Regions from separate parts of the Vibrio sp. PNB23_22_6 genome, predicted to be linked through region 4. Evidence: predicted binding sites of a transcription regulator. Region 4 holds the regulator's gene; each other region holds the start of a gene.
The links. The regulator CRP, encoded in region 4, controls carbon source genes, mostly activating them, when cyclic AMP is high. The targets are predictions, from matches to a motif close to TGTGANNNNNNTCACA.

Region 1 (3,191 bases), on a different contig from region 4:
GAACTTGTATGGCCCTAGTACTATTCGGTACCACGAACTGCCTTCTTTCTGGCGAATTTGGCTAGAGATGCCTTGGAAAGCGATCGCCAGTTTGCGTTCTTCCGCCTGAGCTTGAGTTTTATAGGCACCGCACTGCATGATGTAAGGGATCTTCGACACTTCGATCTCTTTAGCGACGACTTCGATTTCACGGTTTGGCAATGACTCTACGTATTCCCACTTCTCTTCAGGAGGTGCAGGCAACTCTTTTTTCGGTTTTGGCTTGCTTGTAGTCGCAGGCTGTTGTTTGACAACCGGCTGTTCTGGCTCTGGATCATTACTTAATAAGTACAAGCCGTAACCAAATCCACTGACAAGCAAAATTGCCAGCAGACCACTACGCCAAGGTTTTTTTCTAGAGGGCTGTTTTTTTGTCGACTTTTTCGGAGCGCCGCGCCCTCGTCTTACATAATCTTTATTTGCCACGGTTACTTCGGTCATCAAGAATTCTGCGAAATATGTTAATCCAGAATGAGGATGGAAAACACCCTGTTCGCGCAATCTTGTTAGTTTTAAAAGAAAGGGGCGTGATAAAACGCAGGTCCTAGGATCCTAGGACCTAAAATCTTGGATTACGGATTACGGATTACGGATTACGGATTACGGATTACGCGCAAACGTGGTCTTTTCTGTATTCCGTAAGCGAAGCGCTCCGTATTCGGTATTCCGGTCATTTTCTCGAGAAGCAATCAAATGCACTAACTTCCCACACGCTCCACTTAGGACCTAGGCCCTAACAACCTAGGTCCTTTAATTTTCTATCGCAATGGCGGAGGCGCAGCACTACCACGAACGACGAGCTTAGTATCGAGTAGGCGAGAGCCGGAGTGCACATCATGCCCTCTCAAGAGTTCTAACATCATTAGCATGGCTTGACGGCCAATCTCATAACGTGGTTGAGAAACGGTGGTTAGCGGTGGATCGCAGTATTGGGCGAATTGAATATCATCGAAGCCGACAATAGAGAGATCTTGTGGGACGCGCAAGCCAAGCCGTTTTGCTTCTTGGATCGCGCCTATCGCCATGGTGTCACAGTGACAGAATAGAGCCGTCGGAGGTGTTGGCAGTTCGAGCAGTTTACGTACTGCTTGTGCACCACCTTCAAAAGAAAAATCTGCAATGACACTGTATAGCGGATCTTGGCTAATACCCGCACGACGCAATGCTTGTTGGTAGCCTTGCTGGCGGAATTGACACAGTGCCGCAGTATCTGGGCCCGAAACTTGCGCAATTCGTTTATGCCCAAGTTGGGTTAGGTAGTTTACTGCTTCGAAAGCGGCCGTTAAGTTATCGATGTGAACCGTTGGCAGTTCAAGCTCTGGTGCAAACTCACATGCCATTACCATCGGTGGTAGGTTTTTTTGCTCAGGCTTGCTGACATCGAAAGGGAGATCCGTTCCAAGTAACAGCATGCCATCCGCTTGTTTGGTGAACACCAAGTTTACAAATGAGCTTTCACGCTTTTTCTGCTGGCCGCTATCTCCTAGCAATACAAGGTAGCCGTGCTCCATTGCCGCGTCTTCGATACCGCGAATAATTTCTGCAAAGTAAGGATCACAGATGTCTGGCACAATGGTGACAATGGTTTTTGACTCGTTTCTACGTAAATTGCGTGCGAGAGAATTCGGAGAGTAGCCCGCTTCAAGAACGGCGTCTTCTACTCTTTTTCGTGTCGAAGAAGACACTTTTTCTGGATTCATCAGCGCTCGTGATACCGTAGCCGTAGATACCCCTGCAAGCTGGGCAACATCCTTCATTGTCGCCATAGTTATACCCTCTCAAATTGTCGCCAAGTTGACGTTAGTCGTTGTTTTAATATCAGTCTATGTGATTGACTCACGTTAGACTTTGCTTATTTGAATAGTCTATTCATTTCTAGAGGGAAAGTTACGGTCTGTTTAACAAAACTCGCATTCCTATTGTGATGCAACTCACATTAAGGGGTAATTCATTACATGGTTAAACGTTTGCTAACTGAGATCTTGTGGTTCAATGTCTAAGTTCCAGCGTACTTTCTTAGCATTCGGCAACAAATCAATAGCAGGTTTTGTACTGGTTAATAACTTTTGCATTAATGAACGATGCTGAGTTTGCAGCAATAGTTGCCAACGATATTTCCCCGCACGCTTGGCTAAAGGCGAAGGTGTCGGCCCTAATACCATACAGTTGTCATCAAATAAGGGATGCGACTCTAATGTAAAGCGAACCTGACGCAGAAAATCTTCGACCAACTCACTGTGGTTCGCTTCTGCCTTAAATAATGTTAGGTAGCTATAAGGAGGGAGCTGAGCCAATTTGCGTTCTTCTAATGCTGTCATCGCAAAGTGTCGGTAGTCTTTGTGTAACAAGGCTTGGAGTAAGCTGTGTTCGGGGTGATGCGTTTGCAAAACGACTTCACCTGGCTTACTTGCACGCCCAGCACGCCCGGCCACTTGAATAAATAACTGAGCCAAGCGCTCAGACGCGCGAAAATCACTGCTATATAGAGAGCCATCGATATCAAGCAACGCGACTAATGTAACGTTCGGGAAGTGGTGTCCTTTGGCAAGCATCTGAGTGCCAATCAATATTTGATACTCACCTTTGCGAATGGACGTTAATGCATCTTCCAAGCTGCCTTTGCGGCGCGTGCTGTCTCTATCAATTCGTATTGCTTTGTATTCAGGGAATAGCTGCGCCAGTTGTTGTTCTAACTGTTCAGTACCAACGCCAACGGTGACCAGTTGTGTTGAACCACACCCTTGACACTGATGGATTATGGGTTGCTGTGAGCCGCAGTGGTGACAGCGAATCTCATTACTATATTGATGGAAGGTATAGTAAGCATCACAGCGTTTACACTCGGCGATCCAGCCACACTCATGACACATCAATGCCGGAGAAAAACCTCTTCGGTTTAGGAACAGCATCACCTGATTGCCTGCTTTTAGATGTTTACGCATTTCTGCAATCAAGGGCGCGGATAGGCCACTCTCTAAATACAGCCCTTTAACATCGAGCACTTTATTGGTTGTTGGCACCGCAGAACCTGCACGTTGTGTCAGTGTTAAATGGTGATACTTACCTGAAAGCGCATTATGAAGCGTCTCGAGTGCAGGGGTAGCAGAGCCTAGTACGATAGGTACTTGCTCTTTGTGCGCGCGCATCACCGC
Region 2 (3,191 bases), on a different contig from region 4:
CATTCAGCGTCGTTAGGTCCATTAGTTTAAGTGCACGTAGTGCTGCTGCTTTTAAATCGCTCATTTCTATCTCCGATCAATATTCAAAAAATTCACTGCTTAACCTCATATCAACTATCTAACTATAATCAAGAAGAAGACAGTGTGTAAAAATTTGGCTAATCAGTCTATTAATGAACGGACTTGGTTCCCTGAAGACTCGGCATAGTCAGCGAAAAATTCATATGCCAATTGCTATCCTTGTCACCGCACAGTACCAGTTTGGCCTATGGCACAACAATCTATGATTGCGGTGTCTTTAATATCACATCACAAAGAAAAACGCTTGTAAGATGTAACATGAAGGGCAATTCATTTGCCCATTGAGTATGTACTATTCACTCAGTGATTATTTGATAATCATAACCACGACTTTGTAATTACTACATTATAGAGTTTCACCGCAAAACTGTAGCACCAAATAGAGCGCAAACGGTTTGTATCTCAAAATTTTCCAACCCCTATTCCACCGACTGCGTAAGCGACTCTCGTCGTCCTACATGCGGTTAAATTTTTTTGGGCCAAAAACGAAAAATGCCCCGCAGCAATTTCTTGCTACAGGGCATGATTTAAAACGGCGTCTATATATTAAGAACCGATTCTAATTAAAGTGCTGCAAGGCTAAGGCAGAAGCCTGCAATCGTCGCTGCCATTAGGTTAGACAACGTACCAGCAAGAACGGCTTTAATACCCATGCGAGCGATATCGCTGCGACGGTTTGGTGCAAGGCTACCTAGACCACCAAGTAGGATCGCGATAGAAGAAAGGTTCGCGAAGCCACATAGTGCGAATGAGATGATAGCCGTTGTCTTCTCAGACATTACTTCACCCGTTGCCGCAACCACTTGAGCGCCTTCACCTAGGTAAGGAGTGAAGTTCAAGTACGCAACGAATTCGTTGATAACGAGTTTCTGACCGATGAATGAACCAGCAACAACTGCTTCGTCCCATGGAACACCGATTAGGAATGCTAGTGGAGAGAACGCGTAACCTAGGATTAGCTCTAGAGTGAGTTCAGGCATACCGAACCAACCACCAATGCCACCTAGCATACCGTTGATAAGAGCAATCAGACCAACGAAAGCGATTAGCATTGCACCTACGTTTAGCGCAAGTTGTAGACCAGAAGCCGCACCGCCTGCTGCTGCGTCGATTACGTTAGCTGGTTTATCATCGCCACCGTCCATTGCTTCTTCGAAATCTTCGCGAGGCTTGTCAGTCTCTGGGTGAAGAATCTTAGCGAACAGTAGACCACCTGGTGCTGCCATGAATGATGCTGCTACTAGGTATTCTAGTGGAACACCCATTGATGCGTAACCTGCTAGTACACCACCAGCAACAGAGGCTAGACCACCACACATTACTGCGAATAGCTCAGATTGAGTCATTTTTGGAACGAATGGGCGAACAACTAGCGGTGCTTCAGTTTGACCTACGAAAATGTTAGCAGCCGCTGACATTGATTCCGCACGAGAAGTACCGAGCGCTTTTTGTAGTGCACCACCAAGAATCTTGATAACCCACTGCATTGCGCCAATGTAGTAAAGAACAGAAATCAGTGCTGAGAAGAAGATCAGAGTAGGAAGAACGCGGAATGCGAAGATGAAACCGCCGCCACCGAACACTTCGAACATCTTGTCAGAAACAAGACCACCGAATAGGAATGATGAACCATTGTTACCGTAGTTGATAACGTTAGAAACACCAGTAGAGAAACCGTTTAGTAGATCACGGCCCCAAGGTACATAAAGAACAAATGCACCTAATGCGAATTGGATAGCAAATGCGCCACCCACAGTTCTTAGATTGATAGCTTTACGGTTATTAGAAAATGCAAATGCAATAGCAAGAAGCACTACCATACCGACTAGGCTCATAAACAGGCTCATAGTTTATGACTTCCTTATAAGTTATTTATTGGCGTGTTACAAAATGGAGCTATAAAGCGGGGGCAATTATACTCATGCAGCATCAATTAAAGTAATGCCACCTTCACACTTTCCTATAAGATTCATCATGGATTCACCCCCATTTGTGAGGCATGTCACAATAGGAAGGAAAACGTTTTCTATTTTAAACAGCATATTTCGATTTTATTCACATATTGAGAATACTGAATTGCTATTTTCCCACATCTGGCACGCAATCGTTTGCCATTGCTGTGAATGCAAAAGCGCAAGTTCATTCAACACATGAATAAGTTTACTTGGGTGGTTGGGCTTCCCTTGATATCCAAGTATGGGCATATCCGGCGCGTCCGTTTCTAAAACCAGATGTTCAAGAGATAGTCTTTGAATCGCGTCGCGCGTTTTGTTCGCTCTTGGGTAAGTAATTGTGCCGCCCACCCCAATGAAAAAGCCTAATCGAACCCATTCCATCGCTTGTTGATAGCTACCAGAAAACGCATGTAACACGCCACCTTTAGGCAGTTTTGCCGTTTTGACCATTTGAACGAGTCGATTGTGCGCTTTACGACAGTGAAGAATAACGGGCAGTTTGAATTTTCGCGCAAGTTCAAACTGCAACTCAAGGGCTCGTTCTTGAAGTGCTACAGGAACATTGATGGAAAAATCTAAACCACACTCACCAATTGCCACACAGTGCTTACCCGCTTGTGACAACTGCCGTTCCAATTCAGCGACGTGTTGATCAAAATCAGGCTGAAGAAAGTAAGGATGAAAACCCAAAGCGTAGTAAAGACCCGGGTATTGGCTGGCTATAGTTTGAATGCGAGACCAATTGCTTGGTCCTACTGAAGGGATCAAGATACGTTCTATACCTTGCTCACGAGCAAGCTCAAACTGATGTGCAAAATCGTCTTGGAACACATCAAAATCGAAGTGACAATGGGTATCAAACAGTTTCATTATTCGGCTTCTCTTGTTCTTCTTTATTAGAAGAAGCGTCATGAGCAGGGTCTGGTTTATACGGTACACAACTGCGCCTTTGATCTGGTGTTAGTCCCATCTCTTTACACCAATCGTCGTAACGTTTGAGTCCTTTCTTAAACCAATTCATTTCACACCTTTCTGTACACCAAATAAAAAGCCGCCGTTAGCTAAGTGTATAGCTAACGGCGGCCTATAATCCAGTGCTCAATGTAGAGCGGCTTAGATGCGATTAGTGCTCACGCGTTGCACGGAAATCGACAT
Region 3 (3,191 bases), on a different contig from region 4:
AATAAATGCCCGATCCTTGCTCCAGCCAAGACGTTAACCGCGGAAAATGCAGAATCGATCGGTATTGATCGTCAGCAGTGTTTAAACAATCTTGCACTGCTTCGTCAGCACCCAGAAATTCGTGAAAAACTCATTAGTCTATTTGCGACTGAACGTGCATTCGATAAGAGCGATGACGTGGATACGCAGTTGTACGATGGATTCTTCTCCCCTGCAGATCGCGCGGCCATGGACATTATTCGCGAAACCGATCCAAATAACCTTGCCGCGTTGAATATCGAGTTTGACGATAAACGCATCAAGCCGCTGTTATTCCGCTATCGTGCACGCCATTACTCAAACACGCTAGATGAACAAGAGCAAAGATGCTGGGCACAACATTGCCGTGAGGTGTTTGAAAGTCAAATTGAAGAGTACATGCTGAATTTAGAAAACTTAGTTCACGAACATGAAAGTGATGAAAAAAAGATAGCGATACTAAAATCTGTGTATCGCTATATAGAGAGTTTAGCCTCATAACTTTCTCCTTAATTCCAGCGCACCTTCGGGTGTGCTTGTTGTTTTATATGCCAACAAAATGAAAAAAGAACGATTATTACAACTGGTCCATGTTTTTATTTCCCTCGCATTGATCATGGGTGCACTCGGTATCGGTAACACGATTCAAAAATACACAGCCATCTCAGTTCCTGGCAGCGTGATTGGCATGCTTGTGCTGTTTCTGTCTATGGTCTTGGGTATCATAAAAGTGGAATGGGTTAAGCTAGGGGCGACACTCTTTATTCGCTACATGATCTTACTATTTGTTCCAATCAGTGTGGGTCTTATGCAGCACTTCGACATGCTCATTGCAAACGCTCTACCTGTTTTGGCAAGTGCCGTCGGGGGATCACTGATCGTATTAGTTAGCCTTGCATGGTTCCTTAATTACCTGCTCAAGGAGAAAAACTGATATGTGGTTAATTGTCACGATTGTTGTGTTTCTCTCCGCTCGCCAAATTTCGATTAAGCTGAACAACCCAATAGCAAACCCGCTTTTGATCAGTATTTCCGTACTGATTCCACTGTTAACTTACTTAAAAGTGCCATTTGAAACTTACTATGCTGATAATCAATGGCTCAGCTTTTTACTTCAACCGGCAGTCGTTGCGCTTGCCTATCCTCTGTATGAGCAGCTACCACAGATCAAAGCCAATTGGCGCATTATTGCCTTGGCTTGCACTTTAGGCAGCGTCATGTCGATGCTTACAGCAACGCTTATCGCGGTCGCTTTCAAAGCCGACATCAGTCTCATCGCAAGCCTGATAGGCAAGTCCGTTACGACACCGATTGCAATGGAGATCTCCAGCTCCCTTGGCGGAGAAGCGGCAGTCGCGGCAATTCTGGTTCTGATTGTTGGCTTGTTTGGGGCTATTTTGGCTTACCCTATCTTCAACATCATCGGCATTAAGCACCCCATCGCACGTGGGTTAACAATGGGTACCGTTTCCCATGCTTTAGGTACGGCAACATGTGCGGAGAAACAACCTGGCGATGCAGCATTTTCTTCTTTAGCGTTAGTGCTGTGCGGCATTATTACTTCAATATTAGCACCAAGCTTCTTTGCTCTCGCGGTTTGGTTGTATCAATAACCCTCCGAGGCTTGCCAACGAAGGGCAAGCCTTTTTACTCGCGTATCAAACTCGCAATATGAAAAAGCGTTGATATAGTTATTTATGAGGCAAAGGTAACATTATCACTTAATGCAATCGAATACATGTGTGAGCTCACCCAAGCAATGAAATGAAATGGGTTATTGCACACACGAACATGATCTGGAGCACGGATTGTTTCCCTATTTCGCATAGAATAACTGTCCATGCAATAACAAGGATTCAACATGAAAAGTCGCATTGAACAGGCGCTAGCAAGCGCTCCCGAAGCACTTTCAAAACATCTTGCTCCTATCGTCCAAGCTGACGATTTTGATGCCACTCTTTCTGAGCAGCAATTTGAACAGCTGCTTACCGCTACAGGTCTAGCAGATAAAGAGCTTCGTGTTGCTCTGCTTCCTTTTGCCGCCGCATACTCTTATGCTCCAATTTCTGAATTCTATGTAGGTGCAATCGTTCGTGGTCTTTCCGGTCGCTTGTACTTCGGCGCAAACATGGAATTCTTTGGTGTTCAGCTAGGTCAAACCGTTCATGCCGAGCAATCGGCAATCAGCCATGCTTGGATGAAGGGCGAACGTGGCGTGAAAGACATCACCATTAACTTCAGTCCTTGTGGTCATTGTCGCCAGTTCATGAATGAACTATCGACCGCTAGTGAACTAAAAGTTCAGCTACCTGAACGTGAAGAAAAGTCACTGCATGAGTATTTACCAGAAGCATTTGGTCCAGCAGACCTAGGCGTCGAGTCTGGCTTAATGGCAGAGATGAAACATCAGTTCGCTTGTGATGAAGACGATGCACTGATTCAAAAAGCCGTTAATGCAATGAACATGAGCCACGCACCATACACAAACAATCTCAGTGGTTTAGCTCTAGAAATGACCGATGGACGCGTGTTCCAAGGTTCATACGCAGAGAATGCCGCCTTCAACCCAAGCCTCCCACCGTTACAAGTGGCTCTTATCCAAATATTGCTGGCCGGTGGAGAATTCGAGAATATTAAAGCCGCCGCATTAGTAGAAAACTCACAAGGTAAGATTAGTCACCTCGCTTGTACACAATCAACGCTAGAAGCGATTAACCCTGATATTCCTGTCAGTTTCGTAAACCTGTAATTACATTGAGTGCATCAGGAAAGCTCTACAACCGTAGAGCTTTTTTTATTGTAAAAAATCACACGCAAACGTTTGCTTGGCCGTAAAAATTCAGTATGATCCCCTGCAATTTCTGTTTCATCACTTTATTTTGTAAGGGAACACTATGTTCGGTACTGCAACTAGCACACATGCTACCCGTGTATTGCTTTTAGGCTCAGGCGAGCTTGGTAAAGAAGTGGCAATTGAATGCCAACGACTTGGCTTAGAAGTCATCGCCTGTGACCGTTACGCAAATGCGCCAGCGATGCAAGTCGCTCATCGTAGTTACGTTATCGATATGCTAGATGGACACGCACTAGAAGAGATCATCAATAAGGAGCAACCGGCTTACGTCGTTCCAGAAATTGAAGCCATCGCAACAGATAAATTGGTCGAACTCGAA
Region 4 (3,191 bases):
AGTTTATTCTGGATGCACAAGCTAACCTGCAAGCTCTTGGTGGCGAAAGCTTAATTGAAGCGAAAGCGGGCGAAGCGGCGTTTGTTTCTCCGGGCATCATCGATGTGACGAACATTGCTGAACTGCCAGATGAAGAGTACTTCGGTCCACTTCTGCAAGTAGTGCGCTACGAAGGGCTAGAGAAAGCGGTAGAGCTAGCGAACGATACGCGCTTTGGTCTTTCTGCGGGTCTGGTTTCAACTGACGACCAAGAGTGGGAATACTTCGTTGACCACATTCGTGCAGGTATCGTGAATCGCAACCGTCAGCTGACGGGAGCCAGTGGTGATGCACCGTTTGGTGGTCCGGGGGCGTCAGGTAACCTACGCCCAAGTGCTTACTACGCAGCAGACTACTGTGCGTACCCAATGGCATCAGTGGAAGGTCGCGAGACGGTCTTGCCTGCAACATTGAGCCCAGGTGTCAGCCTGTAATCGAGAAATACGAAGCGGTAACAAAGTATCACCGCTTCTATCTGCCAGAGCTATTTACCAAGTTAGGATTCCGGTAAAGCGCGCTGGCAAACGCCAAAGGCGAGCTCAAGACTCCCCAACGCGTGTTGACTGACTGGCATTTATGCCTCACATACCGTCACAGGTTGATGACCGCGTGTTCGTGATTCTGGACAGCCTTGGGGCTGTGAACGAGCGGTCAACTTCCTCTTATCTCTAACTCTACATTTCATAACAAGGAGTCGTTATGACGCCCGATGTGTTATTTGAATCGCTATGGCAAGACTACATTCAACGTCTTTGCCCTTCTGCTGCTAAAGTCCATCAACTTCTACAAGAAGATGAGCCTTTGATTAATGACCATATTGCGCTACGTACGTTTAATGTCGCTCCCCTCGGTATTGAAACGTTGGCGAAACCATTTTTGACAGTGGGTTATAAAGCCTGTGGTGACTACGTATTTGAAAGCAAAAAACTGGTGGCAAAACACTTTGAGCACCCAGATCCAAAGCAACCAAAAGTGTTTATCAGTGAGTTGAAGGTCGATGAATGTTCGCCAGAGCTGCAAGACATCGTTCATAAACTGGTCGAGCAGGTTGATGCTTCAAAGCTGATTGGCAGCGGCTTCTTGTATGGTGGACGTTTGTGGGAGATTAGTTACGCTGATTTCCAAACGTTGGCGAACGAGAGTGAGTATGCCTCTTGGCTTGCTGCACATGGTTACGGCGCAAATCACTTTACCGTGAGCGTAAACCAACTTAACCAACACCAAGAAGTGAAGCAAGTAAACGACCACCTACGCACAGCAGGCTTCACCATCAACGAAAACGGCGGCGAAGTAAAAGGTACGCCACAGGTGTTGCTAGAGCAATCTTCGACCATGGCCGATAAAGTGCCAGTGGCCTTTACGGAAGGTGTTGAAGTGATTCCTGGAGGCTTTTACGAGTTTGCTAAGCGCTACGCAATGGATAACGGTGACTTGTACTCAGGATTTGTTGCCGCATCGGCAGATAAGATCTTTGAGAGCACAAACGGAAAAAAATAGAGGGCGCTAATCCAGTGTTTTTCTAAAACAAAAAAGCCACCAATGTTTCTATTGGTGGCTTTGAATTTTTTAAACGTTAATCGGAATTAACGAGTCCCGTAAACAACGATAGTTTTGCCGTGTGCAGAAATTAGGTTCTGCTCTTCTAGCATCTTCAAGATTCGGCCTACTGTCTCACGAGAACAGCCAACGATTTGACCGATTTCTTGACGAGTGATCTTGATTTGCATTCCGTCTGGGTGCGTCATTGCATCTGGCTGCTTAGCAAGGTTCAGAAGAGTCTGAGCGATACGACCAGTTACGTCTAGGAACGCTAGGTCACCCACTTTCTGGCTAGTAACTTGAAGGCGACGAGCCATTTGCGCAGAAAGGCGCATTAGGATGTCAGGGTTTACTTGAATAAGTTGACGGAATTTCTTGAACGAAATTTCAGCCACTTCACAAGGAGATTTCGCACGAACCCATGCGGTACGCTCTTGGTCTTCTTCGAATAGACCTAGTTCACCAATGAAGTCACCTTGGTTTAGGTAAGAAAGGATCATCTCCTTACCTTCTTCGTCTTTGATAAGAACCGCAACAGAACCTTTAACGATGTAGTACAACGTTTCAGCTTTCTCACCCGCGTGAATTAGCGTGCTCTTAGAAGGGTATTTATGAATATGACAGTGTGAAAGAAACCACTCTAGTGTTGGGTCGGTTTGAGGTTTACCTAGAACCATAATATATCACTTCCTCTGCAGGGTACGCTTGCGCTATCCGTATTTTAGCTAAGCCCGAATTAGCTTACTAGAATAAGAATACTTTTCTATACTGCAAGCTCTCTTGTGTTTCGGTTAGAAATAGTATCCTTTTTCGAAAACGATTTCTTGATTTTAATCGTGCCATGGTGGAGATTTTGTAAGCAAAAATGTGCACATGATCACGGTATGAAAAGTAAACACTTTATTCGCGAGGTTTTTAACCAATTTTACCCGTTTCGATGAGCTGTTGCAGAATCGGCCTGACGATGAGCTCCATGGCAAAGCTCATCTTACCGCCGGGCACGACAATGGTGTTGTGGCGTGACATAAATGAGCCGTCAATCATAGCGAGTAGATAAGGAAAATCGACATTTTTAATGCCACGAAGGCGAATAACAACAAAGCTTTCATCCAGACTTGGTATGCCTTTGGCGTTAAGTGGGTTTGACGTATCCACGGTCGGGACACGTTGAAAGTTGATGTGGGTACGAGAAAACTGTGGTGTAATGTAGTTAAGATAGTCGTCCATTGAGCGCACGATTGAATCCATCACGGCTTCACGAGAGTGACCTCGGTCGCGCGTATCGCGTACGAACTTTTGAATCCACTCTAAGTTCACGATCGGCACCATGCCAATCAGAAAATCAACATGCTGAGCCACATCGACATCACCATCGACCACGCCGCCGTGTAATCCTTCATAGAACAGCACGTCACTGTTTTCAGGTAAACCTTGCCACGGGGTAAAGGTGCCTGGCATTTGGTTATAAGGTACGGCTTCATCAAAGGTGTGCAGATAGCGGCGTACACTACCAGTGCCATCCTGGCCAAATTGACGGAAAAAGGCTTCCAGTCCAGGGAAGTTATTAGCTTGAGGGCCAAAGTAACTGATGTGTCTGCCTTGATCACGCGCTT

Region 1: the regulator CRP is predicted to act here: its motif matches at 1,960-1,975, upstream of cytR (DNA-binding transcriptional regulator CytR).
Region 2: the regulator CRP is predicted to act here: its motif matches at 2,073-2,088, upstream of ACVA54_RS13480 (NupC/NupG family nucleoside CNT transporter).
Region 3: the regulator CRP is predicted to act here: its motif matches at 1,760-1,775, upstream of cdd (cytidine deaminase).

What each region holds. Positions count from the first base shown of each region.
Region 1 covers NZ_JBNFXP010000017.1:97,311-100,501, reverse strand. Annotated here, with positions in the region: gene ftsN (cell division protein FtsN) at 1-465, opposite strand, end outside; gene cytR (DNA-binding transcriptional regulator CytR) at 798-1,805, opposite strand; gene priA (primosomal protein N') at 2,010-3,191, opposite strand, start outside.
Region 2 covers NZ_JBNFXP010000016.1:94,272-97,462, forward strand. Annotated here, with positions in the region: gene deoC (deoxyribose-phosphate aldolase) at 1-64, opposite strand, end outside; gene ACVA54_RS13480 (NupC/NupG family nucleoside CNT transporter) at 645-1,928, opposite strand; gene ACVA54_RS13485 (TatD family hydrolase) at 2,133-2,906, opposite strand; gene ACVA54_RS13490 (DUF5363 family protein) at 2,893-3,057, opposite strand; gene prfC (peptide chain release factor 3) at 3,160-3,191, opposite strand, start outside.
Region 3 covers NZ_JBNFXP010000004.1:26,098-29,288, reverse strand. Annotated here, with positions in the region: gene sbcB (exodeoxyribonuclease I) at 1-519, shown strand, start outside; gene ACVA54_RS04600 (CidA/LrgA family protein) at 578-952, shown strand; gene ACVA54_RS04595 (LrgB family protein) at 954-1,631, shown strand; gene cdd (cytidine deaminase) at 1,880-2,767, shown strand; gene purT (formate-dependent phosphoribosylglycinamide formyltransferase) at 2,913-3,191, shown strand, end outside.
Region 4 covers NZ_JBNFXP010000030.1:16,329-19,519, reverse strand. Annotated here, with positions in the region: gene astD (succinylglutamate-semialdehyde dehydrogenase) at 1-473, shown strand, start outside; gene ACVA54_RS17720 (DUF1338 domain-containing protein) at 739-1,536, shown strand; gene crp (cAMP-activated global transcriptional regulator CRP) at 1,623-2,255, opposite strand; gene ACVA54_RS17710 (phosphoribulokinase) at 2,494-3,191, opposite strand, start outside.